4 regions of the Rhizobium sp. BK312 genome follow, and region 2 is predicted to be linked to each of the others. Evidence: predicted binding sites of a transcription regulator. Region 2 holds the regulator's gene; each other region holds the start of a gene.
The links. Region 2 encodes PhoB, which activates phosphate uptake and scavenging genes when phosphate is short. Its sites were predicted from a motif close to TGTCATNNANCTGTCAT; they were not measured.

Region 1 (7,866 bases), on a different contig from region 2:
CCAGCGTGGCCGGCAAGGCGCTAGCTGCTCTCGTCGCCTTGCCGAAGGACCCGAAGTCGGTCGGCGCCGCGCTGCCTGGACTCGAACAGATGATCGCCGTTATCACGGCGCCGGCGCAGACGGCGCCAGCACAGCCGAATGCCGAAGTCTCGTCCAACGAGCCGAAGACGCTCGAGCAGGCACCGCTGTCGCAGGACACCAATGCCGTCATTATCCGTCGCGGCGATACGCTGTGGCAGATCTCGCGCCGCATCTACGGTGCGGGAGTGCGCTATACGACGATCTATCTGGCCAATGAGGACAAGATCAACAATCCGGACCGGATCCTGCCGGGTCAGGTCTTCGGCCTGCCGAAGGATGCATTGCCGAATGCCGAGGCGCTTCACCGCAAGCGGCTTTCGGGCGAGCATCTCTAGCAGCAACGACGGTCCGTCGTGAACATTGACAGCGGCCAGGTGCATCAACGCCTGGCCGCTGCTTTTATACGGCATGAAAATAGTATAAGCGTCCCCCGACCCCATAGCCTTCGTGCAATGGCCATGTCTTGGCTGTGAAGGCTTGCAAGTCGGCTGTGCAAACGCTGCCACGCCCGGCTGCTCAATTATTCGCCGGAGACGTACATGGCAGGCCAGAAGAAAACCATATCGGCGGATTCCAGCAATCCATTGAACACGATCGTCAATCTCTGGCCCTATATGTGGCCGAGCGGGCGCATGGATCTGAAGATGCGGGTGGTCTGGGCGACCGTCTTCCTGCTGGTTTCGAAATTCTTCCTGCTGCTGGTCCCCTACTTCTTCAAATGGTCCGTCGACGCGCTGAACGGCAAGCTCGACATGCAGGGCATTCTGCCTGCCTTTTTGGTCGGCGCTGTCGCCTTGATCATCGCCACGAACGCGACGCGCCTGATCCAGCTCGGCCTCAACCAGCTGCGCGACGCGCTGTTTGCGAGTGTCGGCCAATATGCGGTGCGCCAACTCGCCTACAGGACCTTCGTGCACATGCACGAGCTCTCGCTGCGTTTCCATCTGGAGCGCAAGACTGGTGGCCTCTCGCGCATCATCGAGCGCGGCACCAAGGGCATCGAGACGATCGTCCGCTTCACGATCCTCAACACGTTTCCGACCTTCATCGAATTCCTGCTGACCGCCATTATCTTCTGGCGCGGCTACGGCTTTTCCTATCTCGCGGTCACGGCCGTCACGGTCTGGCTCTACATCTGGTTCACCGTCAAGGCGAGCGACTGGCGCATCTCCATCCGCCGGACGATGAACAACAGCGACACCGACGCCAACACCAAGGCGATCGATTCGCTGCTGAATTTCGAGACGGTCAAATATTTCGGCAACGAGGAAATGGAAGCCAAACGCTTCGATCAATCGATGGAGCGATATGAAAAGGCAGCCACCAGCGTCTGGACGTCACTTGGCTGGCTGAACTTCGGCCAAGGCTTGATCTTCGGCCTCGGCACGACGGTGATGCTAGTCATGTCCGGCTTGTCGGTCCTGAACGGCCAACACACGGTCGGTGACTTCGTCTTCATCAATGCCATGCTGCTGCAGCTTTCCGTGCCGCTCAACTTCATCGGCTTCGTCTATCGCGAAATACGCCAGGGCCTGACCGATATCGAGGAGATGTTCGATCTGCTCGAGGTCAAGCCCGAGGTGGTCGATGCGCTTGACGCCAAGGAACTTGTCATCGGTAATGGCGCGATCGCGTTCAAGGACGTACATTTCGCCTATGATCCGGCCCGGCCGATCCTGAAGGGCATTTCTTTCGAAGTTCCGGCAGGCAAGACCGTCGCCGTCGTCGGGCCTTCAGGCGCCGGAAAATCAACGTTGTCGCGCCTGCTTTATCGTTTCTACGATGTGCAAAGCGGTACGATCACCATCGACGGCCAGGATCTGCGAACCGTCACACAGAAGAGCCTGCGTAAGGTCATCGGCATGGTGCCGCAGGATACCGTGCTTTTCAACGACACCATCGCCTACAACGTCCGCTATGGCCGGCCGGGCGCAAGCGAGGCGGAAGTGACGGCGGCCGCGGAGATCGCGCAGATCGGCGATTTCATCCGTCAACTGCCGGAAGGCTTCGAGACCAAGGTCGGCGAACGCGGTCTCAAATTGTCTGGCGGCGAGAAGCAGCGCGTGGCGATCGCGCGCACCGTTCTTAAATCGCCGCCCGTTCTGATCCTCGACGAGGCGACCTCTGCGCTCGATACGACGACCGAACGCGAAATACAGGCCGCCCTCGACGTCGTCTCCAAGAACCGCACGACGCTTGTCATCGCTCACCGCCTGTCGACCGTTATAGGCGCGGACGAGATCATCGTGCTCAAAAGCGGCGTGATCGCCGAGCGCGGCACACATGCCGAACTGCTGGCACGGAACGGGCTTTATGCGTCCATGTGGAACCGCCAGCGCGAGGCGACGCAGGCCGAGGAGCATCTGAAGCAGGTGCGCGAGAACGACGACCTGGGCGTTATCGACCGCCTGGCGCCGGCAAGGTGAAAAACTGCGGATGCATTGAATCCTTTCCCATGGCAGCACCGAGGCGTAGCAGTTATTCACCGATTTTTGTCACGAGACTGAGATGACAGCTTGCTAGGTACGAGGGTCTTTTGAAGGGAGCCCCCAAATGCGTACTTTTGCCAAAGCTTTAAGCCTGTTGCTCGTCGTCGGCCTAGCCTCGCCGGTTTTCGCCGAAGATGCCAAACCTTTCGCCGATGCCAAGGAGATCAACCTTCTCGATCTGCTGCCGCCGCCACCCGCCAATGATTCCGCGCAGATGAAGGCGGAGCTCGGCGAAATCCTAACGATCCAGGTGACCCGCACGCCGGAAATGGCGGCTCGCGCCGTGGCCGATGCCGAAGAGAACGTCTGGCGCTTCTCCGACGTCATCGACAGCCCGAAATTCACCAAGGAAAACCTGCCGAAGTTTTCGGCCTTCTTCGATCGCGTCGTCGAGACCGAAGGCGCCGTCGTCGACCCGGCTAAGGACGTCTGGAAACGCCCTCGCCCGCACCTCTACAGCGATCTCGTCAAGCCGATCGTACCGCTCTCCAAATCCGGCTCCTATCCGTCCGGCCACACCACGGTCGGCACGCTGATGGGCATCGTGCTTGCGAATATGGTGCCGGAAAAGCGCCCTGCCATCATGGCACGCGCCTGGGAATACGGCCATAACCGCATCGTCGGCGGTATCCACTATGCTTCCGATATCGAAGCGGGCCGCATTGCAGGCACCGTCATCGCCGAAACCATCATGACGCATGACGATTACAAGACCGAGTATGAAGGCGCCAAGGCGGAACTCCGCGCTGCTCTCGGCCTCTGATTTCCGATCGGCCGACGCAGAACATAGGAGGCCGCCGTCATCGGCGGCCTTTTCATTGCGTCCCACCCGGGTTTCCATAGGCTACACTTTTCAAGTCCGGGGAACGTTGGCATCTTGTTCGACACGGATTGCGTTGAGGACGAGTGTGCGAAAGCATTGCCCATGACAGAGTTTGCCTGTAGTCACGCTCGACTGGTATTCAGAGCAAGACCGCTTATCTTGTTCTCATTCTTTTGACTGGCATGATCTTGACGGAGAACCGGAGCCTGGTTCCTGGCGGGAATGCCCTAACGGAGTAGGCCATAGATGAGCTTGATGAACAGCGTACGCAATGTCATCGTTCCCGTCCACAAGGAAGGCTATCCCTTCGTTGCAGGTTTCTTCGTCGCGTCGCTGGTGCTCGGTTGGATCTTCAAACCGCTCTTCTGGATCGGCCTGATCCTGACGCTGTGGTGCGCCTATTTCTTCCGCGATCCCGAACGCCTGACGCCCCAGGACGATGATCTGGCGATATCGCCGGCAGACGGCAAGGTTTCGAGCGTGCAGATGGTGACGCCGCCGGCTGAGCTCAACCTCGGCAGCCTGCCGATGCTGCGTATCTCGATCTTCATGAACGTCTTCGATTGCCATGTGAACCGTTCGCCGATGCGCGGCCGCATCACCAACGTCGCCTATCGCCAGGGCAGCTTCCTCAATGCCGAACTGGACAAGGCCAGCGAACAGAACGAGCGCAACGGCCTCGTGATCGAAACAAAGCATGGCGAAATCGGCGTTGTGCAGATTGCCGGCCTCGTTGCCCGGCGCATTCTTTGTTTCGTTCATCCGAACGAGCCGCTGGATGCCGGCGAGCGCATCGGCCTCATCCGCTTCGGCTCGCGCCTCGATGTCTTCCTGCCGGAAGGTGCTTCGTCGCGCGTTGCCGTCGGCCAGCGGGCGATCGCCGGCGAAACCGTTATTGCCGAATTCGGCTCGGCCAAGGGCGCAACCCTTAGCCGCCGCAGCTGAATCCGAGAGTATTTCCCCCCTAAACTGAGGTACGGAAATACTCTACACCATTGTTTTCACGCAATTCCGGACACAAAACTGCTTCGCGCTTTTGCTGGAATTGCTCTAGGAACACGAGCGAGATGAAGACGCCTTTTCCGCCTTTCGAGCCACACGGGCCCAACGACGAAGCACGCGGACCGCGTCTCCGGGAAATTCCGTTGCGGCTGATCGTGCCGAACATGATCACCGTGCTGGCGATCTGCTCGGGCCTGACAGGCATTCGCCTCGCTTTCGAAAACCGCTACGAGCTTGCCGTCGTGGCCGTGCTGGTCGCCGCTTTCCTCGACGGTATCGACGGGCGCGTCGCGCGGCTGATGAAGGCCACCTCGAAGTTCGGCGCGCAGATGGATTCGCTCGCCGACATCGTCAACTTCGGCGTTGCCCCGGCGCTCGTCGTCTACGTCTTCCTTCTCGATCAGGCCCGTTCGCTCGGCTGGATCGCGGCACTGATCTACACGATCGCCGCCGGCCTGCGGCTCGCCCGCTTCAACGTCATGGCCGAGCGCGAGCACAAGGCCTCCTGGCAGTCGGAATATTTCGTCGGCGTACCCGCGCCTGCCGGCGCCATGCTGGTGCTGCTGCCTGTTTATCTCGGCTTTCTCGGCGTGACGCCGGACCGCACCTTCGCCTTATGGGGCGCTGCCTACACCGTCCTCATCGGCTTTCTTCTGGTCAGCCGTCTGCCCGTATGGTCCGGCAAATCGGAAGGCAACGGCGTAAGGCGCGATCTGGTGCTGCCAATCATGCTCGGCCTTGTCGTCTATGTCGCGCTGCTGATGAGCTATACATGGCATGTCATGGTCGTGACCGTCGTCATCTATTTGCTGTCCCTGCCCTTCGGTGCGCGCTCCTGGGCGAAGAAATACGGCACCTACACCATCAACGGCCCCGCCGATCCTAATGTCGACGATTCCAACGACGACATCGGCCGGCATATCTAACGACGGCATATTAAATTGCCGCGCGGCAGCCCTTCGGCAGCTTCGCTGCGCCGCAACCACAAGTCTGCAAGTCTTCCTTATCAATCAGAGACATGGTGATCGCTCAACGGCGCAATGGGGAGCTGGCGCGGCGCGATATTTCCGCAGATTCAAACATTGCGGCAGTGCGGATTCTACACGAGGTTTCGGCGCTAATCTCTCGAAATATGGTCGTTGTTTACAAAAGCTGATTGGAAAACGCCTTCGATTTGTCATGATTTACGACAAAAACCACTACTCGACTGTGAATCGAAAAATGCTCCGGGGGAGCATGGTGAGGAGTGAAACATGACGCAGAAGAAAGACCAGCCGGCACAACCGCAGGCAAAGATCGACCCCAGCAAGCATTATCGTCCGCTGGGCCTGAAAGCCGTTCTTGCAGCACATCTGATGCTGAAGACGAAGCCTCTCAAGAAGAAGATCGCCTGAGAATAACGTTGCACTCGCCGCCGACCGATACCGGCAGGCAGCACTTCCGATCACTGGCCGCCGAATGGCGGCCGCTCAGAGAAGGCTTAGCTGGCCATCGTCCGGATCCGCCTTCTTCGGCGGTTTTCTGACCGGATCGAGCACTACGGGTGTCTGCACATCCGGCCCCATATTGGCAACTTTGTTGACGCGATCCGAAACCGGGATCGCCTCGAAAAAATCCTCCTGAACCGGCTTCATCAGATCAAGGACATCGCGCGGCTCCTGCGTCTTGCAATCGAGCCACCGAGCGAAATCCTCCGGTTTGATAACAACGGGCATGCGGTCATGGATGGATCGAATGGCGCTGTTTGCCGCCGTCGTCAGGATCGCACCCGTATCGACCTCGGAACCGTCGGCCGACGACCAGGTTTCCATCAGCCCGGCAAAAGCGATGACGCCGCCGCTGCGAGGACGAATCCAATAGGCTTGCGACTTCTCGCCGCTTTCCTTCGGCGGTCGATGCCATTCGTAGAAACCGGATGCCGGGATGAGGATACGACGATGGCGCATGGCCGCGCGAAAGGAGGCCTTGCCGATGGCCGTTTCCGATCGCGCATTGATCAGCAGCGGGAAATCCTTGGGGTCCTTCACCCAGTCGGGCATAAAGCCCCAGCGCACGAGCAGAGCACGGCGATCCGGCAGGTTACTGCCCGGTCGCTGCCTATCGCCCGATATGACGACAAGGATCGGCTGCGTCGGCGCAATATTATAGCGCGCGGGAAATGCCTCGTTCAGCAGGACGCCGAGCGCTTCGCCCACCTGGTCTGCCGTCGATGTCAAAGCGAAACGTCCGCACATGAGGCCTGTGTTGCACCCGAGAAGCGGAGGGTCAAGTCTGATGTCAGCCGCGCGGACCGAAGAGAATGATCCCCGCGCCGGCAAGGCAGATGATGGCGCCCGAAATATCCCACCGGTCCGGCAGCCGCCCTTCGGCGAGCCAGAGCCAGAGAATGGAGGCAACGATATAGACGCCGCCATAGGCAGCAAAGGTGCGCCCGGCCGCCTCGCTCGGCACCAATGCCAGCAGCCAGGCGAAGAGCATCAACGATATCAGGCCAGGCGCCAGCCACCAGACGGGCTTCGACAGACGCAGCCACGCCCAGAAGGCAAAGCAGCCTGCGATCTCGGCGAGAGCCGCCAAAGCATATAGCCCGTAGATCATCCCGGATCGTTCCCATATTCGATGCATTCAGAATCGCGGCTTCCGCCGGAAGCGAGTTAATGGGCTTTCCCACGGGACAGCAAGCGGCGTTTCCTGTAGAGATTGCTCGCCGATGACCTAGCATCGTTGCACCCCCATTTTTTCATCCAAATGCAAAGCAACCTATGACTTCCAATCCTCGCCCTGCCTCCTCTGCCATTCTTCAGCGCAACGGCCGCTTTCTGCTTGTCTTGCGCAGCAATCCGCCGTCCGCCGACATGTATGCCTTTCCGGGCGGGCGGGCCGAAGACGGAGAGACGCCGGCCGACGCGGCACTGCGCGAATTCAAGGAGGAGACCGGCATCTCAGCCCGCAATCCTCGCTTGTTCGAAACTTACGACCTGCGCTCCCATGCGGCAGACGGAACGCTGACGAGCCACTTCCTGCTCTCGGTCTTCCTTGTGGACGCCGATGAGGATGCCGTCGCCGAGGCCGCCGACGATGCGGCTGCCATCGGCTGGTACACGGTGGAGGAGGTGCGCGCCCTGCCCGTTCCGGCCAGCGTGCTCGAATGCGTGGAACGGCTTGCTGCAGAAAACGCATAGCTCGGCCCCGAAATTAACGATGCTGAGCAATATCGGGGTGGAAACCACCTGCCACGCCTTGTTCCCGTCATGCTTGTCCGGTCAACATGGTTACATGATTCATAACAACCTTGGCCGACCGCTTCTGATCTGCATCGCGCTTGCCGCCGCCCTTCCCGCTGCCGCACAGCCGGCAGCAGGTGGGCCGCCGGCACAGGTGCCTGATAGCGGGAGTGCGGAACAGCCGGTACCCTACGACGAACAGCTGTCGCGGCTCTCCGAAATTCTCGGCTCGATCGACTATCTGCGC
Region 2 (7,866 bases):
GTGAAGATCGTCAACCAGCTGACCGGCGATCTGGAGTTCACCTCGCCGCAGACGCTCGTCGCCTTTGCACTCGGGATCACGCTGTTCTTCCTGACGCTGTGCCTCAACGTCTATGCGCTCTACATCGTCCGTCGATATAGGGAGCAATACGAATGAGCGACGTCGTATCCTCCTCTCAGCTCAACATGCCGCGTGGCCTGACGCCGGGTGCGTCGGTGCGCCGTGATATCGGTATCAAAAAACGCTATGCCGCCGAGCGCCGCTTTCGCGCCTATGGGATCACGGCTGTCATTTTCGGTCTCGTCTTCCTCATCATCCTGGTCTCGACCGTCGTCCGCACAGGCTATACTGCCTTCGTTCAGACCTCGATCACCTTACCGATCGAATTCACCGAGAAGGTGATCGACCCCGCAGCCAGGCGCGCCAGCGATCCGAAGGTGCTGATATCAGCCAACTACCCGATACTGGTGCGGGACGCGCTGGTGAAAGTCTTGAGCATCGATCCCGCCAATCGCGCGCTCGTTCGCGAGGCGACGGCCATGGTGTCGGACAGTGCCAGGATCGCATTGCGCGACAAGGTCGTCGCCAATCCCTCGATCATAGGGACGACTGAGAACGTCACCTTCCTTGCCAGCTCCAATATCGATTCAGCCAACAAGGGCCAGATCGATCTGACAGTCGATGAGAGGGATCGCAAGATATCCGACCGCCAGGTCGCCTGGATGAAGCAACTCAGCGAAAGCGGTGCGCTTTACAAGGCCTTCAACAGCGGTCTCTTCCTGTCGGGCAACTCGAGCCGGCCCGAAGCCGCCGGGCTCGGCGTCGCTCTGATCGGCTCGTTCTACCTGATGCTGACCGTTCTCGTGCTTGCCTTGCCGGTCGGCGTCGCCGCCTCGATCTATCTGGAGGAGTTCGCACCGAAGAACCGGCTGACGGACCTGATCGAGGTCAACATCAACAATCTCGCGGCCGTCCCTTCGATCGTCTATGGCTTGCTGGGTCTCTCGGTCTTCATCAACATTATGGGACTGCCGCGCTCGGCCTCGCTGGTCGGCGGTCTCGTGCTGAGCCTGATGACGCTGCCGATGATCATTATCGCCACACGCTCGGCGTTGCGGGCCGTGCCGCCGTCGATCCGCAGCGCAGCGCTCGGTCTTGGCGCATCGCGCATGCAGATGGTCTTCCATCACGTGTTGCCGCTTGCGATGCCCGGCATTCTGACAGGCACGATCCTGGGGCTTGCGCACGCGCTTGGCGAGACTGCGCCGCTGCTTCTAATCGGCATGGTCGCCTTCGTCGCCAACTATCCGGCATCGCCGCTCGATCCTTCGACGGCGCTGCCGGTGCAGATCTACATGTGGGCGAGCGAAGCCGAGCGGGCCTTTGTAGAAAGGACGTCCGGCGCCATCATCGTGCTTCTCTTCTTCCTCGTCGCGATGAACATCGGCGCCATCCTGCTGCGCCGCCGCTTCGAGCGGCGCTGGTAAGGGAGGGCGCACGAAATGAACATGATGACGGAAGCCGCCAGCGAAAAAGCATTGTCCAGGAAGATGATGACGATCCCCTACAAGATGATCGGCCAGGACGTTTCTGTGTTCTACGGCGACAAGCGGGCGCTCTTCGACGTCAATCTGAAGATCCGCGCCAATACCGTCACGGCTTTGATCGGCCCTTCCGGTTGCGGCAAGTCCACCTTCCTGCGCTGCCTCAACCGCATGAACGATACGATCGAGACCTGCCGGGTCACCGGCAAGATCACGCTCGACGATCAGGATGTCTACGACGACAGCATCGACGTGGTGGAGTTGCGCGCCCGCGTCGGCATGGTCTTCCAGAAGCCCAACCCATTTCCGAAGTCCATCTATGAGAACGTCGCCTACGGCCCGCGCATCCATGGCCTGCATCGCTCAAAGGCCGATCTCGAGCATATCGTCGAGAGCAGTCTTCAGAAGGCCGGTCTCTGGGGCGAGGTCAAGGATCGGCTCCATGATGCCGGCACGAGCCTATCGGGCGGTCAGCAGCAGCGTCTGTGCATCGCCCGCGCCGTCGCGGTCAGCCCGGAGGTCATCCTGATGGACGAGCCATGCTCGGCGCTTGATCCGATCGCAACCGCCAAGGTCGAGGATCTCATCCACGAACTGCGGGAGAATTTCACCATCGTCATCGTGACGCATTCCATGCAGCAGGCAGCCCGCGTCTCGCAGCGTACCGCAATGTTCCATCTCGGCCACCTGGTCGAGGAGAACGACACCGATAAGATGTTCACCAATCCCGACGATTTCCGCACGCAGGATTACATCATGGGCCGTTTTGGTTGATGATATCAGGCGCGCGGCTCATTTCACACAGTTCACCTTGAGGATAGAAAAATGGTCTCCACTCACATTCTCTCTGCCTATGACGAAGACCTGAAGTTCCTGACGCGCCGCATTGCTGAAATGGGCGGCCTGGCAGAGCAGATGGTTAGCGACAGCGTACGCGCGCTGGTCAACAGCGACGCTGCCCTGGCCCAGAAGGTCATCTCCGACGACGTCGTTCTCGACCATGCCGAGCGCGAAGTCGGCGACAAGGCGATCGTTACCATCGCCCGCCGTCAGCCGATGGCGGCGGATCTGCGTGAAATCATGGGCTCGATCCGCATCGCATCCGATCTGGAGCGCGTCGGCGATCTCGGCAAGAACACCGCAAAGCGCGTCATCGCCGTCCAGGGCACCGGTGTCCCGCGCCGTCTCGCCCGCGGCATCGAGCATCTCTCCGAACTGGCGCTGAGCCAGCTCAAGGAAGTTCTGGATGTCTACGCGACCCGCTCGCCGGACAAGGCCGTGTCGATCCGCGAACGCGACGAGGAAATCGACGCCATGTACACCTCGCTCTTTCGCGAGATGCTGACCTACATGATGGAAGATCCGCGCAACATCACCACCTGCACGCATCTTCTTTTCTGCGCCAAGAACATTGAGCGCATCGGCGACCATGCCACCAACATCGCCGAGACGATCTATTACATGGCGACGGGCGCGCAGCCGGAAGGCGAGCGCCCGAAGGACGATACCGCCAATACCGTCGGCGCAGTGACCGAATAATCCGAAAGCGAAGAAAGGAGACCATAGGCGCATGGTTCCGAGAGTTGCTGTTGTAGAAGACGAGGAAGCGCTCAGCGTTCTGCTGCGCTACAATCTTGAGGCCGAAGGCTTCGAGGTCGACACGATCCTCAGAGGCGATGAGGCCGAGCTGCGTCTCCAGGAGCGCATCCCCGATCTCCTGATCCTCGACTGGATGCTCCCCGGCGTATCGGGCATCGAGCTCTGCCGCCGGCTGCGTATGCGGCCGGAGACGGAGCGCCTGCCGATCATCATGCTGACGGCCCGCGGCGAGGAAAGCGAGCGCGTGCGCGGGCTTTCGACCGGCGCGGACGATTATGTCGTCAAGCCGTTCTCGACGCCGGAGCTGATGGCTCGCGTCAAGGCGATGCTGCGGCGTGCCCGCCCGGAGGTTCTCTCCACGGTGCTGCGCTGCGGCGATATCGAGCTGGATCGCGAAACCCATCGCGTCCACCGCAAGAGCCGCGAAGTGCGGCTGGGGCCGACGGAATTCCGCCTGCTGGAGTTCCTGATGTCCTCGCCGGGCCGCGTCTTCTCGCGTTCGCAGCTGCTCGACGGCGTATGGGGTCACGATATCTACGTCGACGAACGCACGGTCGACGTCCATGTCGGCCGCCTGCGCAAGGCGCTCAATTTCTCCAATATGCAGGATGTCATTCGCACCGTTCGCGGCGCGGGCTATTCCATGGAGGCCTGAGCGGGGATACCCGATCAGGCATCAACATAGCGGCGGAAACAGAAAACGGGCCTCAAGGGCCCGTTTCTTTATCTCAGTCATCAAGCCTCTCAGCCACGCGGCTGGGCCGGCCTACGCCGTTCATGCACCGGCTGGTAGGCCAGGCGCTGATGGTAGGTGCAGTAAGGCGATGAATCTGGGCTCTCATTGCCGCAGAAATGGAAATCGTCCTTCAGCGGATCGCCGACCGGCCACTTGCAGGTGCGCTCCGTCAGTTCCGTCAGGCCGAGGCGGCGGGAGATCGGAACGACGACGTTCGATGCCGGGCGATATTGGATTTCGTTGACGGAATCGATCTCGATCTCTTCCTTCAGCATGGTTGCGCCCTGCTGGCGGGCAACCACCGTGCGGGTAGCAACGCGCGATCCGTAGGTCGCAGCGCGAGGTGCCGCTGCGCTGCGCTTCGGCGTGCGCGCTGCGGTTGTCGTGCCGCCCGCCTTCGCTCGGCCGGGGAGGTTCAGGCGATGTACCTTGCCGATAACGGCATTACGGCTCACGCCACCGAGCTGCGCAGCGATCTGGCTGGCGCTCAATCCTTCGGACCATAGCTTTTTCAGCTTCTCGACGCGTTCGTCTGTCCAATTCATGCCCTGTCTCCGCTGTCGCGTTTCCGATGGCAGAATCCCTCACCATTGCCTCGCATGGTATCGAGGCGCGAAACGCTCTAAAATTGTGGTGACTAGTTCCGCCGCATGCAGTCTAGCAATTGGTTTTTAACCTAGTGTGAGGCTGACTCCGTGACAAGAGTCGCGGGAATCTTGAGGAATCGATTTCGAGGTTTTCCCCAACTTGCTGTCCGGGCGTGGCATTTCTGCCATAGGCGCCGCCCGACGCATCTCTTTTGCCGGCAAGCCTTTTCTCGCACCTGCTAAAACGGCAGTTTTGTTGACATCGCGGTGCAAAACATCAATAGTGCCCGAGCCGCCGCAAGGCGGCATTTTTGATTTTTTCGGACCCGTTTCATCAAATGGAAGCGATCGGTCCTTAAAGTTGTGATCAGGAGATATGGCCATGGCCGAGACCACGCCGCTTTACGACACCTACTTGCGCGCTCCGCTGCGGTTCGAGCGAGGCGAGGGCGTCTGGCTGGTCACTGAGAATGGCGAACGCTACCTCGATTTCGCAGCCGGCGTCGCGGTCAATTCGCTCGGTCATGCTCATCCCCATCTTGTCGCCGAGCTGAAGGCGCAGGCCGACAAGGTCTGGCACCTGTCCAACCTCTATGAGGTGCCCGGCCAGGAGAAGCTGTCGAAGCGGCTGACGGAAGTGACCTTCGCCGACAAGGTGTTCTTCACCAATTCGGGCGCGGAGGCGCTGGAGTGCGCCATCAAGACTGCGCGGCGCTATCAATTCGCCAAGGGGCATCCCGAGAAGTTCCATATCATCACCTTCGAAGGCGCCTTCCACGGCCGCACCATCGCAACGATCGCCGCTGGTGGCCAGGAAAAATATATCGAAGGCTTCGGCCCGAAGGCACCGGGCTTCGACCAGGTGCAGTTCGGCGATCTTGACGCCGTGCGTGCCGCCATCACGGATGCGACGGCTGCGATCCTGATCGAGCCGGTGCAGGGCGAGGGCGGTATCCGCCCGGCAACCAACGAATTCCTGCGCGGGCTGCGGGAGATCTGCGATGAGCACGGCCTGCTTTTGATCCTCGACGAAGTACAGTGTGGCGTCGGCCGTACCGGCAAGCTCTTTGCCCATGAATGGTCCGGTATCAAGCCTGACATCATGGCGGTCGCCAAGGGTATCGGCGGCGGTTTCCCGCTCGGTGCGTGCCTTGCGACGGCGGAAGCCGCTTCCGGCATGAAGGCCGGCACGCATGGCTCGACCTATGGCGGCAATCCGCTTGCCATGGCAGTCGGCAATGCGGTTCTCGATATCGTGCTTGCCGAAGGCTTCCTGCAGCATGTGCGCGATGTCTCGCTGGTCTTCCGCCAGGGGCTCGCCTCGCTCAAGGATCGTTTTCCTGACATCATCGAGGACGTTCGCGGTGAAGGCCTGATGCTCGGCATCAAGGCGGCCATTCCGCAGGGAGAGCTGCTGCAGGCGATCCGTGCCGAGCATCTGCTCGGCGTTCCGGCCGGCGACAACGTCATCCGCCTGCTGCCGCCGCTGGTCGTCACTGCCGAGGAAGCACGCGAAGGTCTCGCCCGCCTGGAGCGCGCCGCCGAGCGTGCACGCGCTGCCCGCACCAAGAAGTCGGCTTGAATTCAACGCCCGTAGATGGGGCGTTCCTGCCCCACGCGGGCGTTATTGTTTTTTCTGGAGCACAGGTAAGGACATGGCTTCTCCGAAACACTTTCTCGATCTCTCTGCCGTTCCGGCTGCCGATCTGCGCAACATCATCGATGACGCGATCGTCCGAAAGAGCGCGCAGAAGGCCGGCACGGCCGACAAGCCGCTTGCCGGCAAGATGCTGGCGATGATCTTCGAGAAGCCGTCCACCCGAACCCGTGTCTCCTTCGACGTCGGCATGCGGCAGCTCGGCGGCGAGACGCTGTTCCTCTCCGGCACGGAAATGCAGCTTGGCCGCGCCGAGACGATCGGCGACACGGCGAAGGTGCTGTCGCGCTATGTCGATGCGATCATGATCCGCACGACCGATCATTCCCGCCTGCTGGAGCTGGCGGAGCATGCGACCGTTCCGGTCATCAATGCGCTGACCGACGACACGCATCCCTGCCAGATCATGGCCGATATCATGACCTTCGAAGAGCATCGCGGCCCGATCAAGGGCAAGACGCTTGCCTGGACGGGCGACGGCAATAACGTGCTGCATTCGCTGATCGAAGGGGCCGCCCGTTTCGGCTACCGCATGAATATGGCGGTACCCCTTGGTTCCGAGCCAAAGGATCACTATCTGAACTGGGCCCGCAATGAGGGTGCCGAAATCATGCTCTCGCATGATGCAGACCGTGCGGTCGCCGGCGCCGATTGCGTGGTAACCGATACCTGGGTTTCCATGAATCAGGAGCACCGGGCACGCGGTCACAACGTCTTCCAGCCCTATCAGGTCAACAAGGCTTTGATGGCACAGGCCGGCAAAGACGCGTTGTTCATGCATTGCCTTCCAGCCCATCGCGGCGAAGAGGTGACGGACGAGGTGATCGACGGTCCGCAATCCGTTGTCTTCGATGAGGCGGAAAACCGCCTTCATGCGCAAAAGTCGATTCTTGCTTGGTGCCTGGGCGCGATCTGAGGATATGAAGCCGCGTTTTAAGGGCGCGGGCGCAGTAGGAGTAAAGCAATGGCCGAAAATGCAGCCTCGCTGGGTCAGTTTGATTTCGCCGGTGACGATCACGTCGTTCCCTTCCAGGTGGAAGGTCTGGACGTGCGCGGCCGTGCCGTGCAGCTCGGTCCGCTGCTGGACGCGATCCTTGCCCGGCACGATTATCCGACGCCGGTCGCGCGGCTGCTCGCCGAAGCCATCGTCCTGACCGTGCTGCTCGGTACATCGCTGAAATTCGAAGGCAAGTTCACCGTGCAGACCAAGGGCGACGGTCCCGTCGACCTTCTGGTCGCCGATTTCTCGACGCCGGAAAACGTCCGGGCCTATGCGCGTTTCAATGAAGAAGCGCTGGCAAAGGCAGTTGCGGAAGGCAGAACCGAGCCGGAGCAGCTGCTCGGCAAGGGCGTGCTCGCCTTCACCATCGATCAGGGCCGCTTCAGTCAGCCTTATCAGGGCATCGTCGCGCTTGATGGCGCCTCGCTCGAAGAGATCGCCGGCACCTATTTCCGCCAGTCGGAACAGATCCCGACGCGCGTGCGTCTGGGCGCTGCAGAGCTCTTCGATCGCGATGAGAACGGCAAGCCGCGTCACCGCTGGCGTGCCGGCGGCCTGATCGCGCAGTTCTTGCCGGAAGCGCCCGAGCGCATGCGCCAGCCGGACCTGCATGGCGGCGATGGCGATACCGGCGGGCGCGATCATGCCGAGGACGATGCTTGGGCGGAAGCGCGCAGCCTGGTGGAAACCATCGATGCAGATGAGCTGACGGATCCGCAGGTCGGCACCGAGCGGCTTCTCTA
Region 3 (7,866 bases), on a different contig from region 2:
AATCGAAGGATTTATCCAGGAACGATTGACAACCTCCGCGCCACATCGGATCATCCGCCCATGATCGCAAACCGGACCACAGTAATGCACCTTCACACCATCTCTCCCTTTGCAGGGCGAGTGGAAGCTGTGTTGCGCTAAGCTGACCGCGATCCATCTCAACCCTGCCGAGGCGAGCAGGGTTGAAGCCTCCTTGCTCTCCTCATCAATATCAAGGAGAGCCCATGTCTTTCAAAGAGCAAGAACCCGCCAAACGACGATCAGGCAAGATTGGCGCTTTAGAGATTCGTGCCTCGCACCCATCCGACGCGGAAGGAATTGCTGCCATGGCCAATCTACCCGGCTTTCGCGCCGGCACGCTTCGCCTGCCCTTTCAAAGCGTCGAGGAAACACGGCACTGGCTGGAGAAATCATCGCCCAATTCGACCGGCCTTGTCGCCGTGCTTGACGGGCGGATTGTCGGCAATGCCGGCCTGAACCGCCTTGCCGGCCGCCGGATCCACAGCGGTAGTATTGGTATGGGCGTGCATGACGATTTTACGGGCTGCGGCATCGGCTCCGCATTGTTGGGCGCCCTCATCGATACCGCAGACAACTGGCTGGCAATCAAGCGGCTGGAACTGACCGTCTATGTCGACAATGCGCCAGCGATCAAGCTCTACCAAAAATTCGGATTCGAGACCGAAGGCCGGCTGCGTGCCTTCGGTTTCCGCAATGGCGAATATGTGGATGCATTCACGATGGCACGGCTAAAATTCTGAGCAATCAAGGCGCGGCGGACGGGATTTCCGCCGCTCCGATCGTCAGCCGATCAAATCCAGCCACTCGTCCTCGGTCATGACCTGGACATTGAACTCGCGCGCCTTATCCAGCTTCGAGCCGGCGCCCGGCCCCGCCACGACGATATCGGTCTTCTTCGACACCGAGCCGGAAACCTTGGCGCCCAGGCTCTCGGCCTTCGCCTTGGCTTCGTCGCGGGTGAATTTTTCCAGAGAGCCGGTAAAGACGACGGTCTTGCCGGCCACCGGACTGCCCGAGGTCACCGGCTGCTCCGCTTCTTGAGGCTTCACCTCCTCCAGGAGCTTCGCGATGACCTCGGTATTGCGCGGCTCCTTGTAGAATTCGACGATGGCGCGCGCCACTACCTCGCCGATGCCCTCGATATTGTTGAGGTCGTTCCATGCGTCACCGCTAAGGGGGGCCGCTTCCTTCATCCCTGCCTCGAAGGCCGCATAGGTGCCGTAGGAACGCGCCAGAAGCTTCGCCGTCGTCTCGCCGACATGGCGAATACCGAGCGCGAAGATGAAGCGATGCAGGGCGATCTGGCGCCGCTCATTGATCGCGGCATAAAGCTTGCCAACACTGACCTTGCCGAAACCATCGATATTTTCCAGCTTCGTCAGTGATGTCTGCTGACGCTTTTCCAGGGTGAAGATGTCAGGCGCGGTCTTTATCTGTAGCGCCGGATCCTCGCTCTCGAAGAAGAAATCGATCTGCTTCGAGCCCAGACCCTCGATGTCATAGGCATTGCGTGAAACGAAATGCTTGAGATGCTCGGTCGCCTGCGCCCGGCAGATGAACCCGCCGGTGCAACGTGTGACGGCATCGACTTTACCAGTCTTCTCATTGATATCGCGCACCGCGTGGCTTCCGCAAACCGGGCAGACTTTGGGGAATTCATAGGGCGCGCTCGAGGCTTCCCGCTTTTCCAGCACGACATCGACGATCTGCGGGATGACATCGCCTGCGCGCTGGACGATCACCATGTCACTGACGCGGATATCGCGGCCATCGCGGATCGGCTCGCCCTTGTTGCCGATGCCCTTGATGTAGTCGGCATTGTGAAGCGTCGCATTGGTCACCACGACACCGCCGACGGTGATCGGCTCGAGGCGCGCGACCGGCGTCAGAGCGCCGGTGCGGCCGACCTGGATATCGATATCGACCAAACGCGTGAATGCCTGTTCCGCCGGAAATTTATGCGCGGTCGCCCAGCGCGGCGAGCGGGAGCGGAAACCAAGGCGAGCCTGCAGTTCCAGGCTGTCGACCTTGTAAACGACGCCATCGATATCGTAATCGAGATCCGGCCGTTGCAGCCCTATCTGATCGTAATGCGCGAGAATATCGGCAACCGAATTCAAGCGCTCCATCAACGGGTTGACGGGAAAGCCCCAGGATTTGAAGGTCTGCACCATGCCGTATTGCGTATCCGCCGGCATGTCGGACATCTCGCCCCAGGCATAGGCGAAGAATTTCAGCTTGCGGCTGGCCGTCACCTTCGCGTCGAGCTGGCGCAGCGATCCGGCGGCCGTATTGCGAGGATTGACATAGGTCTGCTTGCCTTCGGCCTCCATCTGCGCGTTGAGCGCCAGGAAGTCGCTCTTGGCCATATAGACCTCACCGCGCACCTCGACGACCGAGGGAGCGCCCGCAGGCAAGGTCTGCGGGATTTCCTTGATGGTCCTGATATTGGCGGTGACATTCTCGCCTGTCGTGCCGTCGCCGCGCGTCGCGGCGCTCACCATGCGGCCGTTCTCGTAGCGGATGGACATGGAAAGACCGTCAATCTTCGGCTCCGCCGTGAAGGCGATGGAATTATCAGGCAGGCGACCGAGAAAGCGATAGACGCTGGCGACGAAATCCTCGACATCTTCTTGCGAGAAGGTGTTGTCGAGCGAGAGCATCGGCCTTGCGTGGACGACAGGCGCAAAGGTCTCCGAGGGTGCGGCACCGACCCGGCGCGAGGGGCTATCAGCGCGAATCAATGCGGGAAACCGAGCCTCGATCGCATCATTGCGCCGCTTCAGCGCATCATATTCGGCATCCGAAATCTCCGGCGCATCCTTGCCATGATAAAGTGCGTCGTTGCGCGCGATCTCTGCAGCCAAATAGGCAAGCGCTGCGGCCGCTTCCTCTTCGCTCAAATCTTCCACGGGCTTCTGTTCGGTGCTCATGAATCTACACTCCCCGATTTCGGAGATGTTTTAGAGCACTTCAGCAAAAAGTGCGAAGCGGTTTTCGCCCCGGAGCACGTAAAAACAAAGGGAAAAATCTGCATTTCAGTTACCGAATGCCAATGACCATCATGGTAGCGTTCACGACAACTTTACGCCATGATCGGTCGTTCTTGATGTTACAGGTGCGGGAGATATCAGCATCGAGCCAGCCTTGGTGGAATTCTCTTTCCAATTCCCGAGCAGCGGCTCTTTCCCGAGTATCACAGGGGATTTAAGATAAGTTATTATGAGAGCGAGACCTCTGGAAATGATCGGATCGTCAGCAGAAATTCGAAATCACGCATGAAGTATCGTCTTGCCGTTCTCTCCATTTCTCTCATCGGTGCAGTGTTGATTATGAGCTCGTTCGTCAGCCGCTCTGCCTTGGGGCTGGTCGTTAGAGCTTGTGAGATCAACTCCACCCTGACGGGGTCGCCATATCCGTGCCTCAAGATAGTGGAGTCGCCGGATCCGCTGTCATCCTATGTTGTCCTTCGCGAACCGGCTGACAAAGAACGAACCATTCTTGCGCCCCTCGCCGACGTTCCCGGTATTGAGGACCCTCGCCTTCTGACCACGGGAGCGCCGAACTATTTTGAGGAAGCGTGGAAAGAGTTATCGGCAATCGATCCGCGTGCAGCGAAGGCTTCGAGGCAGAATTTTGCTCTGGCGATAAACGCCGCCAGCTGGCGCACGCAAGATCGGCTTCACATTCATATGGGGTGCGAGACACCTCGCTTCAGGGCGCTCTTGAAGGCTCATGTGACGGAGATTGAAAGCGGCCGGTTTACGGACCTGAAGACCCGAGCCGGCTGGTGGGCAAGTTTCCACATGGCCGATGACCTCTCGAATTTGAACCCCCTGCAGCTCGTCGCGGATGGCATCGATGGCGCCCGTTCAAATATGGAAAACGTGGTGGTCGGCGTCTTTGGCGCCGTATTGCCTGACGGGCAGCATGGTTTCTATGTTCTGGCGAGAATAAACAAAGCACACAAATCCCGCGGGTCCGCGGAGGATATGATCGATCCTAAGTGCCGGCTCTGATGCATGTCGCGCAGAAGTTCGCGCATCGGCCGAACTCGTTCACAGCCTACGGTCCGATTTCGTAAGATCACTGGCAAACGCTGACCGTCCGTCTTTAGGAGCAGATCAAGACCAGCGCTCGCAAAAGGCCTCAATGTCGCTTGTCTGAAAATCGGCAAGCCGCGCCATGATGGTTTCGAAAGGCCAATCCCACCAGGCGATGGACGCAAGCCTCTTTGCGACGGTTCGCGTAAACCGCTCTCGAATAAATTTGGCGGGAATACCGCCGACAATAGTATAGGGTTCGACATCTTTGGTGACGACCGCACCTGCTGCAAGCACGGCACCGTCTCCCACCTTTACGCCTGGCAGAACGATCACGCCGTGACCAATCCAGACATCGTTGCCAATAATAGCGCGATCCTGCTTGCGCCGATCGAAAAACGCATGATCCCGCACGGCGTCCACCGAGTAATATTCCGGACAATAGGTGAAGCGATGCATGGACGGGCGGTCCATCGGATGATTGGGAGCGCCGATTCTGACTTCTGCCGCAATGGCGCAGAATTTTCCAATCGTTGAATCACCGACGATGCAGCGCGGCCCGAGATAGGAGAAATCCCCAAGTTCGACCGTGTGCAGAGACGTGTCTTCCAAAATCTCGCAGCACATGCCCACCCGCGAATCTCTTATATTCGCCGTCGGGTGGATAACGGTTTCCGCGATTTTGGGGCGATTTGGCTGTGCGGTCGAGTGCATTGACGGTCTCCGGATTCTAGCCTGCCTAGCCGGAGACGATGAAGGATATGTGACGCAGGACTGCCGAAAGACCGAGCGAGATGTCCGTGGCAGATCGTCGCCGATATCTGCTCCATGGACAGTCGCGAGATCAGCCGTTGCCGGCCAGCAAGCGTTTGGCGGCCGCTCTCGCCTCTTCGGTCACAGAAGCGCCCGCGAGCATGCGGGCGATTTCCTCGGTGCGATCCTTCGGCTCCATGGTAGCAACGCGCGTGGAAATCTTTTCCGAGCCGTCCGCAACCGGTCCCTTGGAGATCAGCAGATGCGTTGCAGCACGAGCGGCGACCTGCGGTGCATGAGTAACCGACAGCACCTGCACGCGATCGGACAGACGCTTCAGCCGCTGGCCGATCGCATCCGCTACCGCACCGCCGACGCCGGTGTCAATTTCATCGAATACGAGGGTCGGCGCCGAGCCGCGATCGGCGAGCGCAACCTTCAATGCCAAGAGAAAGCGCGACAGCTCGCCTCCGGAAGCAACCTTGGTGATCGGGCCTGGACGCGTACCGGGGTTGGTCTGAACGTGGAATTCGACGACATCGATCCCATCGGCCGTTCCGGCTTCGGGATCGCTTGATATTTCCACCATGAAACGCGCACGCTCGAGCTTCAGGGCCGGCAATTCGGCCATGACGGCCGCGGCAAGCGCCTCGCCTGCGTGCCGGCGCTTCTCCGACAGGCTGCGCGCTGCAACGTCATAATCTGCCTTGGCGGAGGAAAGCTCGGCAGCAAGACGCGCTAGCCGCTCTTCGCCGGCATCAAGATCGGCGAGATCCGAAATCATGCGTGCGGCCAGGGCCGGCAATTCCGTTACCGGCACGGAGTATTTACGCGAGGCGCCCCGCAACGCGAAGAGACGCTCTTCGACCCGCTCCAGTTCGCGCGGATCGTATTCCGTCTTACGCAGCGCGGCTTCAACCTCCATCTGCGCGTTGGAAAGCTGATCGAGAGCGGCGTCCAGCAATGCGACGGTATCTTCCAGAAGGCCCGGCGCCTCATGACTCTTGCGCTCCAGCCGGCGCACCAGCGAGGCGATATGCGGCACGGGCGATGCATTGCCGTTGAGAAATTCCGAAGCCTCGGCAATATCGCCGGCAATGCGCTCGGCCTTCATCATCCGCGAGCGCGTCTCGGCAAGCTCGTCCTCCTCGCCATCTTGCGGCGAGAGCTTCCCCAGTTCCTCGACAGAGGCGCGAAGATAGTCGGCCTCGCGGGCAGCCCGCTCCACCTGCTCTCTGTGCTTCCTTAACGTGCGATCGGTATCGCGCCAGATCTTGTAAAGCCTGCCGACTTCCTGTGCCTCATCAGCGAGACCAGCGAAAGCATCGAGCAAGATGCGGTGCGCATCCGTGTCGACGAGCGCGCGGTCATCGTGCTGACCATGAATTTCGACGAGAAGCTGCCCGATCTGGCGCATGAGCTGAACGCTGAGGGCCTGATCGTTGACAAAGGCTTTGGTGCGGCCATCGGCGGATTGAACGCGGCGGAAAATCAAATCGCCGTCATCATCGATGCCGTTTTCGCGCAGGAGCTTGCGGGCCGGATGCTGCGTGCCGACATCGAATACAGCGGTCACCTGGCCGCGCTCTTCGCCATGGCGCACCAGCCCGCCATCGCCACGCCCGCCCAGGGCCAGCGACAGGCTGTCAAGCAGGATGGATTTGCCCGCACCCGTCTCGCCGGTCAAAACCGAAAGCCCGGACTCGAAGGCAAGATCCAGCCGCTCGATCAAAACGATATCGCGGATCGAAAGCTGGATCAGCATCTGCGCTCAATCTCACGTCCCAAGAAGAAGTTTCTTGCCCGCCCTGGAAATCCAGGAGCCCGAATTTTCGCTCGGCTCAACGCCACCCTTCTGCAGCAGCTGATAGGAATCCTTATACCAGCGGCTGTCCGGATAGTTGTGACCGAGAACCGCGGCGGCTGTCTGGGCTTCCGGAACAATACCCATTGCATAATAGGCTTCGACGAGTCGCGCCAGCGCTTCTTCGATCTGGTTCGTCGTCGGATACTGCTCCACCACCACACGGAAGCGGGAAATAGCAGCCAGATAATCCTTGCGCTCCAGATAATAACGGCCGACCTGCATTTCCTTGCCGGCAAGCTGGTCCTTGGCAAAGCGGATCTTTTCCTGAGCGTCGCTGACATATTGCGACTTCGGATAGGTGTTGACGAGCTTGGTCATCGCCTCGATCGTCTGCTGTGCAGCACGCTGGTCCTGCGTCACGTCCACGATCTGCTTGGCATAGGACGAGCCGACCAGATATTGCACGTAGTCGGCATCTTCCGAGCCGGGATATTGCTTGAGATAGGTATTACCGGTCTGCACCGCGTCGTCATACCGGCCTGTGCGGTATTTCACGAAGGTGCTCATCACTAATGCCTTGCGCGCCCATTCGGAGAAAGGCTGTTGCTGATTGATGGCATCGAACTTCTTGCCGGCCTCCGTCATGTTGCCAGCTTTGATGTTGGCAAGGCCCTGATTGTAGAGCATCTCCGGCGGATCGGTCTCGACACCAAGCTTGGTGATGTCGATATCCTTCTTCGTGTTACACCCTGTCACCACCGCACCGGTACCGGCCAGAAGGAACGATACGAGCAAAGCCCGTGCTGTGATATTCATGCGTTCAGACCTTGCAAAACCCATCGGATGACTGTCCCATAACCGTCGTTGCGGAGACGGCGTTCTCTCTCGCTGGCGTTTCTAGCCGCAAAAACACCATCAGGGCAACGCATTGATGGTGCATTAACGCATTTTTGTGGCAAAGACCGCATATCCGCAGCCTTTAATGCCTGTTTTAACAGGGAATTCTCATATCGGCCCGCGCACGCTGTCCGTCTTGCGAAGGCCGACGGTAAACCGCCTGATTCGCCTGTCAAAAAAAGAGCCGCCCCTTATCGGAGCGGCAGCTTGTCTTATTCAAATTCCGCAGCGTTATGCCGACCAGGGAGCGAACTCTGGCGCGTTAACCGGCACGAATTCGCGGCTGTGAGCGCGCTGGCGCGGAGCCGAAGTTTCGACGACCTCATAGGCGCTGGAATCGCTGAG
Region 4 (7,866 bases), 370 kb from region 2:
AGTTTATATGGACGTTGGAAGTGCGTCACGCTATCCATGCTTCCATGAAAAAAGGTGATCATCTCTTCCTCGTCGACGGCTCCGGTTTCATTTTCCGGGCCTTTCATGCTTTGCCGCCGCTGACGCGCAAGTCCGACGGATTGCCGGTCGGTGCCGTCTCCGGTTTCTGCAACATGCTGTGGAAGCTGCTGACTTCGGCGCGCGATACCTCCGTGGGTGTGACGCCGACGCATTTTGCCGTGATCTTCGACTATTCCTCGAAGACCTTCCGCAAGGATATCTTCCCGGAATACAAGGCTAATCGCTCGGCGCCGCCGGAGGAGCTGATCCCGCAGTTCGGCCTCATCCGCGAGGCGACTCGCGCCTTCAACCTGCCTTGCATCGAGACTGACGGCTTCGAGGCAGACGACATCATTGCGACCTATGCCCGACAGGCGGAGGCGGCTGGCGCCGATGTGACGATCATCTCGTCCGACAAGGATCTGATGCAGCTCGTCACCCCCATGGTCCACATGTATGACAGCATGAAGGACAAGCAGATCGGCATTCCCGACGTGGTCGAGAAGTGGGGTGTATCGCCGGACAAGATGATCGATCTGCAAGCCATGACCGGCGACTCGGTCGACAACGTCCCCGGCATTCCCGGCATCGGCCCGAAGACGGCGGCGCAGCTTCTGGAGGAGTTCGGCGATCTTGATACGCTGCTTGCCCGCGCCGACGAGATCAAGCAGCAGAAGCGCCGCGAAAACATCATCGCCAATGCCGAACTTGCCCGCATTTCGCGCCAGTTGGTGACGCTGAGGACGGATGTACCGCTGGAACTTGCGCTTGACGCGCTGGTGCTGGAGCCGCAGGACGGCCCGAAGCTGATCGGCTTCCTGAAGACCATGGAATTCACGACCCTGACGCGGCGCGTCGCGGAGGCCTGCGACTGCGATGCGGCTGCAATCGAGCCCGCCGTCGTCAAGATCGAATGGGGCGAGGGCGCTCATGGTCCCGATCTCGATGTTGGCGAAAATGTCGATCTTGTTGCCGGCAGCGTTGTCGAGGCCGAAGGGGCATCGGTTCCAGCGCCGTCGGCCAAGGCGCGTCTGGCTTTGGATGGCACCACAGAGCCCGAGGATCTCGCCAAGGCGCGCGCCGCAAGTTTTGCGAGCGCGCCGATCGACCATTCGAAATATGTGACCATCCGCGATATCGCCACGCTCGACCGTTGGATCGCGGATGCGCGCGAAACCGGTATCGTCGCTTTCGATACGGAAACGACCTCACTCGATGCCATGCAGGCCGAGATCGTCGGCTTCTCGTTGGCGATCGCCGACAACCGCAACGATCCCTCGGGTTCTTCCATCCGTGCCGCCTATGTGCCGCTCGCTCACAAGACCGGTATCGGCGATCTGTTGGGCGGCGGCCTGGCCGACAATCAGATCCCGTTGCGTGATGCGCTGCCGAGATTGAAGGATCTGCTGGAGGATGCCTCCATCCTCAAGATCGCGCAGAACCTCAAATACGATTACCTGCTGATGAAGCGCTACGGCATCGAGACGCGGTCCTTCGACGACACGATGCTGCTGTCCTATGTGCTCGATGGCGGCGCCAATGCCACGCATGGCATGGACAGCCTCTCCGAGCGCTGGCTCGGCCACAAGCCGATCGCCTACAAGGACGTCGCTGGTAGCGGCAAGTCCAACGTCACCTTCGATCTCGTCGATATCGACCGCGCGACCGCCTATGCCGCTGAAGACGCCGACGTGACGCTGCGCCTCTGGCTGGTGCTGAAACCACGACTTGCGGCAGAAAAACTTTCAGTCGTCTACGAACGGTTGGAAAGGCCGCTCGTGCCAGTGCTTGCCCATATGGAGGAGCGCGGCATTACCATCGACCGGCAGATCCTTTCCCGCCTTTCCGGCGAGCTGGCGCAGGGTGCCGCCGCCTTGGAAGACGAGATCTACAATCTGGCCGGCGAGCGCTTCAATATCGGCTCGCCGAAGCAGCTCGGCGATATCCTTTTCGGCAAGATGGGGTTGGCCGGTGGCAGCAAGACCAAGACGGGGCAATGGTCGACCTCGGCACAGGTGCTGGAGGACCTGGCGGCGGCCGGCTTCGAGTTGCCGCGCAAGATCGTCGACTGGCGCCAGCTCACCAAGCTGAAATCCACCTATACGGATGCGTTGCCGAGCTATGTCCATCCCGAGACGAAGCGCGTCCACACCTCCTATTCGCTGGCCTCGACCACGACCGGGCGCCTCTCCTCCTCCGAGCCCAACCTGCAGAATATTCCGGTGCGCACGGCGGAAGGCCGCAAGATCCGCACCGCCTTCATTTCGACGCCGGGCCACAAGCTCGTCTCCGCCGACTACAGCCAGATCGAGTTGCGCGTTCTGGCGCATGTCGCCGATATCCCGCAGCTCAAGCAGGCCTTCGAGGACGGCATCGACATTCACGCGATGACCGCATCCGAAATGTTCGGCGTGCCGGTAGATGGCATGCCAAGTGAGGTGCGCCGCCGCGCCAAGGCGATCAACTTCGGCATCATCTACGGCATCTCCGCCTTCGGTCTCGCCAACCAGCTCTCGATCGAGCGCTCGGAAGCAGGCGACTATATCAAGAGGTATTTCGAGCGCTTCCCCGGCATCCGCGATTACATGGAAGGCGCCAAGCAGGCGGCGCGCGACAAGGGCTATGTCGAGACCATCTTCGGCCGCCGCATCCATTTCCCGGAAATCCGTTCGTCCAACCCCTCCGTCCGCGCCTTCAACGAACGCGCCTCGATCAATGCCCCTATCCAGGGATCGGCCGCCGACGTCATCCGCCGCGCGATGATCAAGATGGAGCCGGCTCTGGCTGCGGCCGGGCTCGGCGATCGTGTGCGCATGCTCCTGCAGGTGCATGACGAACTGATCTTCGAAGTCGAGGATGCCGATGTCGAGCGCACGACGCCGATCATCGTCTCCGTCATGGAAAACGCTGCCATGCCGGCGGTCGACATGGCCGTGCCGCTGAAGGTCGATGCGCGCGCTGCCCACAATTGGGATGAGGCGCATTGAGGCTATATCGGGTGTCGCATTCCTAAGTCGGTGAAATTGCTTTCTCGCCGCCAAGGGCGAGATTGGGCAGCTTAAATACTCTTATTTGCCGATCAGCATTTCCAGCACCGAAATAATGGCGCGCTCGGCCTCTTCGAGCGTGCCGCTATTGTCGATATCGGCGACGTCGTAGCTGCCCTCAACGGTCAGCGAGCTTCTTTCCAGCCGCTTCAGCACGTCTTCGCGGCTCTCGCGTCCGCGCGCCATCAACCGCTCGGCCAGCACTTCGCGTGTCGCCGTGATGTTGATGACCTTCAGACGTGGAAATGCGCTCTGGAAGTGATGCAGCGCCGAGCGTGAGCCATTGGCGATCACCAGATGGCCCTGCGCAAGCTCGTCGAAGACGTCGGCCGGAATGCCATATTTCAGGCCGTGCGCTTCCCAGGAGACGGCGAAGGCGCCGGCCTGTTCCATCGCATCGAAATCGGCGTCGGAGACGCTTCTGTGGTCTTCGTTACCAGCATCGCCGTCGCGCGTGATGACGCGGCGAACGAAGTGGACATCCGGCCGGCCGGCGAAATGCTGGGCGGCCAGATTCATCAGCGTATCCTTGCCGGCACCGCTCGGGCCGACGACGACGGCGAGCGTGCCCGCTGTCGCATCCGTCAGGCCGAGATTAGCCGGCTCGAGATTGGCGCTTGCGCTCATGCCACCCGGCGTCCTTCTCGCCAGACGGAGCGCGTAACCGGAACGCCATGATCGCGACGGACGCGCACGAGATCAGCGCGCAGGCCCTCTGCGATGCGGCCGCGGTCGTTCAGGCTAACGGTCCTTGCGGGCGTCGCCGTCACCATGGCGATCGCCTGCGGCAGCGAAATACCCTCGACTTCGTCCGCGAGGATGAAGGGGGCATGCAACAGGCTGAGCGGCACGTAATCGGAGGAAAGTACATCGAGTACGCCGAGTTCGGCGAGGTCGCGGGCGGCGATATTGCCCGAATGCGACTTGCCGCGCACGATATTGGGCGCGCCCATCAGCACGCTCATGCCGGCACCGTGGGAAGCCTTGGCGGCATCGATACTGGTCGGGAACTCCGCCAGGCGAACGCCGTAGTTGATGGCTTCGTCGACATGGGCGAGCGTCGCGTCGTCATGGCTGGCAACCGTTATGCCGCGTTCGGCGCAGACCTTGGAGATCGCGTCGCGATGCGGCGTGGCATATTTGGCCGATTCCTCCTGGCGCTTGGCGACGAACTTGGCAAAGGCTTCGTCGCTGAGCCCGCGCTTCTTCTGATAGTAGAAGATGTACTGATCCATCGTCTGGAACTGGCGCTGGCCCGGCGCATGGTCCATCAGCGAAACCAGACGGACGTAAGGGTCCTTCTCGAAATCCTGGAAGTGGTCAAGGACGTTGTCGGAGGAGACTTCGCAGCGCAGGTGGATCAGGTGATCGGCGCGCAGGCGATCTTCGTTTTGGGCCGCCTGGATGGCATCGGCCATATCGCGCATCTCGCCTTTTTCGAAACCGCCGTCCTCGTCCGAGCCCATGCGCAGGCAGTCGAACACGGTCGTAATGCCCGAGGTGACGATCTGCGCATCATGCGCCTGGATCGCCGCCGTCTTGTTCCAGCGAACGCCCGGGCGAGGGGAATAATGCGCCTCCAGATGGTCGGTATGCAGCTCGACCAGACCGGGGATCAGATAATCGCCCTCGAAATCCTCGCCGATATCGGACTTGCCTTCGGAGATGGCGGCAATGCGACCGTCACGGATCAGCACGGAACCTTCGACGATCTTGTCTTCGAGGACGATGCGGGCGTTGGAAAGGACGGTTTCTTTGGTCATATCGGCTCTTTCATATTAGGCGCCGGCAAGCGGCAGCCAGGAACGGACGGTAAAGGGAGCGCCACGCTCTTCTTCGACGAAGACGGCGAGGCCGGAAATATCGAGCGGCTTGCCGGTATGTTCGGCGAAGCGATGGCGCAGAATTTCCTGTAGTTCGGGTTGACGCTCCGTGGGAACCCGACCGGTCAGCGTCATGTGGAAACGGAACTCGTCATTGACATAAGGATAGCCCCAGCGCAGCAGATTGGCGCGCTGCGGCTCCGTCAAGCCTTCCGGCTTGCGCCTTGCGATGTCATGGTCCGAAAGCGGTGCGCGCAAAGGCTCGAAGGTTTTCACGACACGCGAGGCGAAATCCTGTAACGGCTCGTAAACGGTGCTGGGCACGAGCGCGAAGAAATGGCCGAGCTGGCCAAGTACAAGCTCCGGAATGGTGAAAGCCTTGGTCTGCGAGGCGAATTCGGCGGCGACATCGAGGAGATCTCGCTCGGTCACCGAAGCGGCTAGCTCGAACGGCGCCTTCAGCGTGGCATGGAAGCCGTAGCGGCGCGGATCGGCCGTCAGTTCGGCATGACCTTCCGGCAGCGGCGCCATGGCCTTGTCGGAAAAAATCTCATTCGAAAATGCATCACGGCCCAGCCAGCGGGCGGCAAGCGATGTCAACGGATCTTCTTTGGGCGGCGTGAAATAGAGAGCATAGCGCAAGGCTGCATTCCTTGGAAAAATCGGCTGCGCGGGACACTGTTGGGTGATTTGCGACAAACCGCAAGAGCAGCAAGGCAGCAACGGTCCGAATCCGGCTAAAGCCAGCTTGACCGCTGCGGTCTTGCCGGCCTGCGCTACCGGATTCCCGTGACAGAATGATGATGCGTAATGATTTTTTCCCGATCTTTTTTATTTCGCTCGCGCACCCATCAGCCGCGAACGCAAGGCGTTGGATGCGGCATCGAACAGGAAGACGACGATCAGGATCAACAGCACCATATAGGCGACGTTTTCCCAGTTCGCGTTGGTGCGCATCGCTTCCCAAAGTTTGAGCCCGATACCGCCCGCGCCGACGGCGCCGATGATGGTCGCGCCGCGCACGTTCGATTCCCACTGGTAGAGCGTCTGGCTGACGATGACCGGAACGATCTGCGGCATGATCCCGTAGCGATGCACGAGAATGGTCGGCGAACCGGTAGACTTCACGCCTTCGCGCGGCTTGTTGTCGATATTCTCAAGCCCCTCGGAATAGAGCTTGCCGAGCGTGCCTGTCTCGGTGAGGAAGATCGCACCGCTGCCGGCGAGCGGGCCGGGGCCGAAGGCGCGGGTCAGGAACAGCGCCCAGATCAGCATATCCACCGAGCGCAGGAAGTCGAAGAGGCGTTTCAGTATCTGGTTGAGCAGCCGGTTCGGGGTAATGTTGCGGGCCGCCAGGAAGGCGAGCGGAAATGCTACGAGCGACCCGAGGAGTGTTCCGAGGAACGCCATGACGATGGTCTGGAACAGCTTGGTCCAGACGTCGCCATGCTGCCACGCGCCATTGTTCCAGATATTGTCGAAGGCCAGTGAGAGGTTGGACTGGGCAGGGTCCAGCCGCGGCCCCGAAACGATGAGGCTGATGACTTCGCTCGCCGGCTTGTCGAAGAAGGGCGAATGCGTGTCGAACACGAAGTTGGCCCAGCCAAGAAAGCGCTTGCGGATCTTCACGCGATCAGTGGAAATGCTGGCATCGCCGGCAAAGCCGAGATTGACCAGGATGTTGTCGTCATAGACGGTCATCCAGCTGGGTACGGGCTCGGAGCCGATGATCTTCGGCGCATCGCCGGCGATATCGATCGGGATCGTAATGCCGTGCGCAGTCACGATAGCCTGCGTTTTGGTTACGGTTACCGTGCGGCTCGTGCCGCTGACGGAAACGGTCATGCTGCCATCGGGGTTGGTCTTGACCCAGTCAGGATTGGGATTGTCGCCCAAAGGCGAAAAGCGCGGATACTTAATGGTGATCTTGTCGCCGGAGATGCGGAATTCCGGCTGCACGTCATAGCTCACCCATTCGCTAAGATAGATCCCGACGCGCTCCCAATGTGCTTCCGAAATGACTTTCGGCAGATCGAAGAACCACGCGGCATAAATGCCGTAGAGGACAATGCCGATGAACATCATCAGCGCACCGAAGCGTTGGCGGAAGGACCGGTGAAGAACCTCCGGATAGCGCGCTTCGATTTCCTGCATGCGGCTGGCGTCGATGATGGACATGGTCAACCTCAATGCTGCAAAAGGAAGGCATGTTCGCCCACCAGACGGCGGCGGAGCCATGCAGAAAACTGATCGACGGCGATGATCGTCAGGAAGAGAAGCAACACCAGCGCCAATGTCTTGGCGCCAAAGCCGCGTGAAATCGCAAGTTTGAGCTCCTCGCCGATGCCGCCGCCGCCGACGGCTCCGATGATGGTGGAGGCGCGAACGTTGATCTCCAGACGCAGCAGCGCGTAGGACATGAAGTTCGGCAGCACTTGCGGCAGGGCGGCAAAGCGCACGCGCTCGCTCCAGCTCGCGCCGACGGCGCGCATGCCCTCGTCCGGTTTCATGTCGATGTTCTCGACCACTTCGTAGAAGAGCTTGCCGAGCGCGCCGATTGTATGCAGGCCGACGGCGATGATGGCCGCGATCGGGCCGATCGACAGGATCGCCGAAAACAATCCGGCAATGACGATCTCGGGAAAAGCCCGCAGAAGTTCCATGATACGCTTGGTCACCAGACGAATCGGATTGGATGGCGACATGTTGCGGGCGGCGAAGAAGCTCAAAGGCACGGCGAAGACGACGCCGATGATGGTCGATACCAGCGCTACGTTGATCGTGATGATCATCAGCTCGAAATATTCAGGGATATAGAAATTGCCCCAGACATAGACGCGGCCGAGCGGGAAATTGAACTCCTCGCCGCCGGCGCCATTGGCTCCATTCGGGCTCGGCAGATCGAAGAGCGCGCGATAGACGTCCGACCAGTCCTT

Region 1: FHT85_RS11065 (acid phosphatase) is a predicted target of PhoB. The motif match lies at 2,579-2,595, and genes of this name have one in related genera.
Region 3: FHT85_RS02115 (DapH/DapD/GlmU-related protein) is a predicted target of PhoB. The motif match lies at 4,817-4,833, and genes of this name have one in related genera.
Region 4: FHT85_RS15125 (DUF1045 domain-containing protein) is a predicted target of PhoB. The motif match lies at 5,720-5,736, and genes of this name have one in related genera.

Annotation. Positions count from the first base shown of each region.
Region 1 is NZ_JACHZP010000003.1:495,650-503,515, reverse strand. It holds gene FHT85_RS11075 (LysM peptidoglycan-binding domain-containing protein) at 1-416, shown strand, start outside; gene FHT85_RS11070 (ABCB family ABC transporter ATP-binding protein/permease) at 621-2,507, shown strand; gene FHT85_RS11065 (acid phosphatase) at 2,635-3,333, shown strand; gene FHT85_RS11060 (phosphatidylserine decarboxylase) at 3,640-4,338, shown strand; gene pssA (CDP-diacylglycerol--serine O-phosphatidyltransferase) at 4,461-5,321, shown strand; gene FHT85_RS11050 (hypothetical protein) at 5,649-5,789, shown strand; gene FHT85_RS11045 (SOS response-associated peptidase) at 5,865-6,629, opposite strand; gene FHT85_RS11040 (YnfA family protein) at 6,673-6,993, opposite strand; gene FHT85_RS11035 (NUDIX hydrolase) at 7,158-7,577, shown strand; gene FHT85_RS11030 (TIGR02301 family protein) at 7,672-7,866, shown strand, end outside.
Region 2 is NZ_JACHZP010000005.1:428,966-436,831, forward strand. It holds gene pstC (phosphate ABC transporter permease subunit PstC) at 1-156, shown strand, start outside; gene pstA (phosphate ABC transporter permease PstA) at 153-1,487, shown strand; gene pstB (phosphate ABC transporter ATP-binding protein PstB) at 1,503-2,318, shown strand; gene phoU (phosphate signaling complex protein PhoU) at 2,370-3,083, shown strand; gene phoB (phosphate regulon transcriptional regulator PhoB) at 3,115-3,798, shown strand; gene FHT85_RS17015 (GcrA family cell cycle regulator) at 3,888-4,424, opposite strand; gene FHT85_RS17020 (aspartate aminotransferase family protein) at 4,849-6,048, shown strand; gene argF (ornithine carbamoyltransferase) at 6,122-7,039, shown strand; gene FHT85_RS17030 (Hsp33 family molecular chaperone) at 7,088-7,866, shown strand, end outside.
Region 3 is NZ_JACHZP010000001.1:431,039-438,904, forward strand. It holds gene FHT85_RS02100 (GNAT family N-acetyltransferase) at 225-761, shown strand; gene ligA (NAD-dependent DNA ligase LigA) at 804-2,954, opposite strand; gene FHT85_RS02110 (CDP-diacylglycerol diphosphatase) at 3,300-4,040, shown strand; gene FHT85_RS02115 (DapH/DapD/GlmU-related protein) at 4,146-4,778, opposite strand; gene recN (DNA repair protein RecN) at 4,909-6,582, opposite strand; gene FHT85_RS02125 (outer membrane protein assembly factor BamD) at 6,595-7,464, opposite strand; gene lpxC (UDP-3-O-acyl-N-acetylglucosamine deacetylase) at 7,753-7,866, opposite strand, start outside.
Region 4 is NZ_JACHZP010000005.1:56,619-64,484, forward strand. It holds gene polA (DNA polymerase I) at 45-3,047, shown strand; gene phnN (phosphonate metabolism protein/1,5-bisphosphokinase (PRPP-forming) PhnN) at 3,129-3,734, opposite strand; gene FHT85_RS15120 (alpha-D-ribose 1-methylphosphonate 5-triphosphate diphosphatase) at 3,731-4,870, opposite strand; gene FHT85_RS15125 (DUF1045 domain-containing protein) at 4,886-5,572, opposite strand; gene phnE (phosphonate ABC transporter, permease protein PhnE) at 5,762-7,108, opposite strand; gene phnE (phosphonate ABC transporter, permease protein PhnE) at 7,117-7,866, opposite strand, start outside.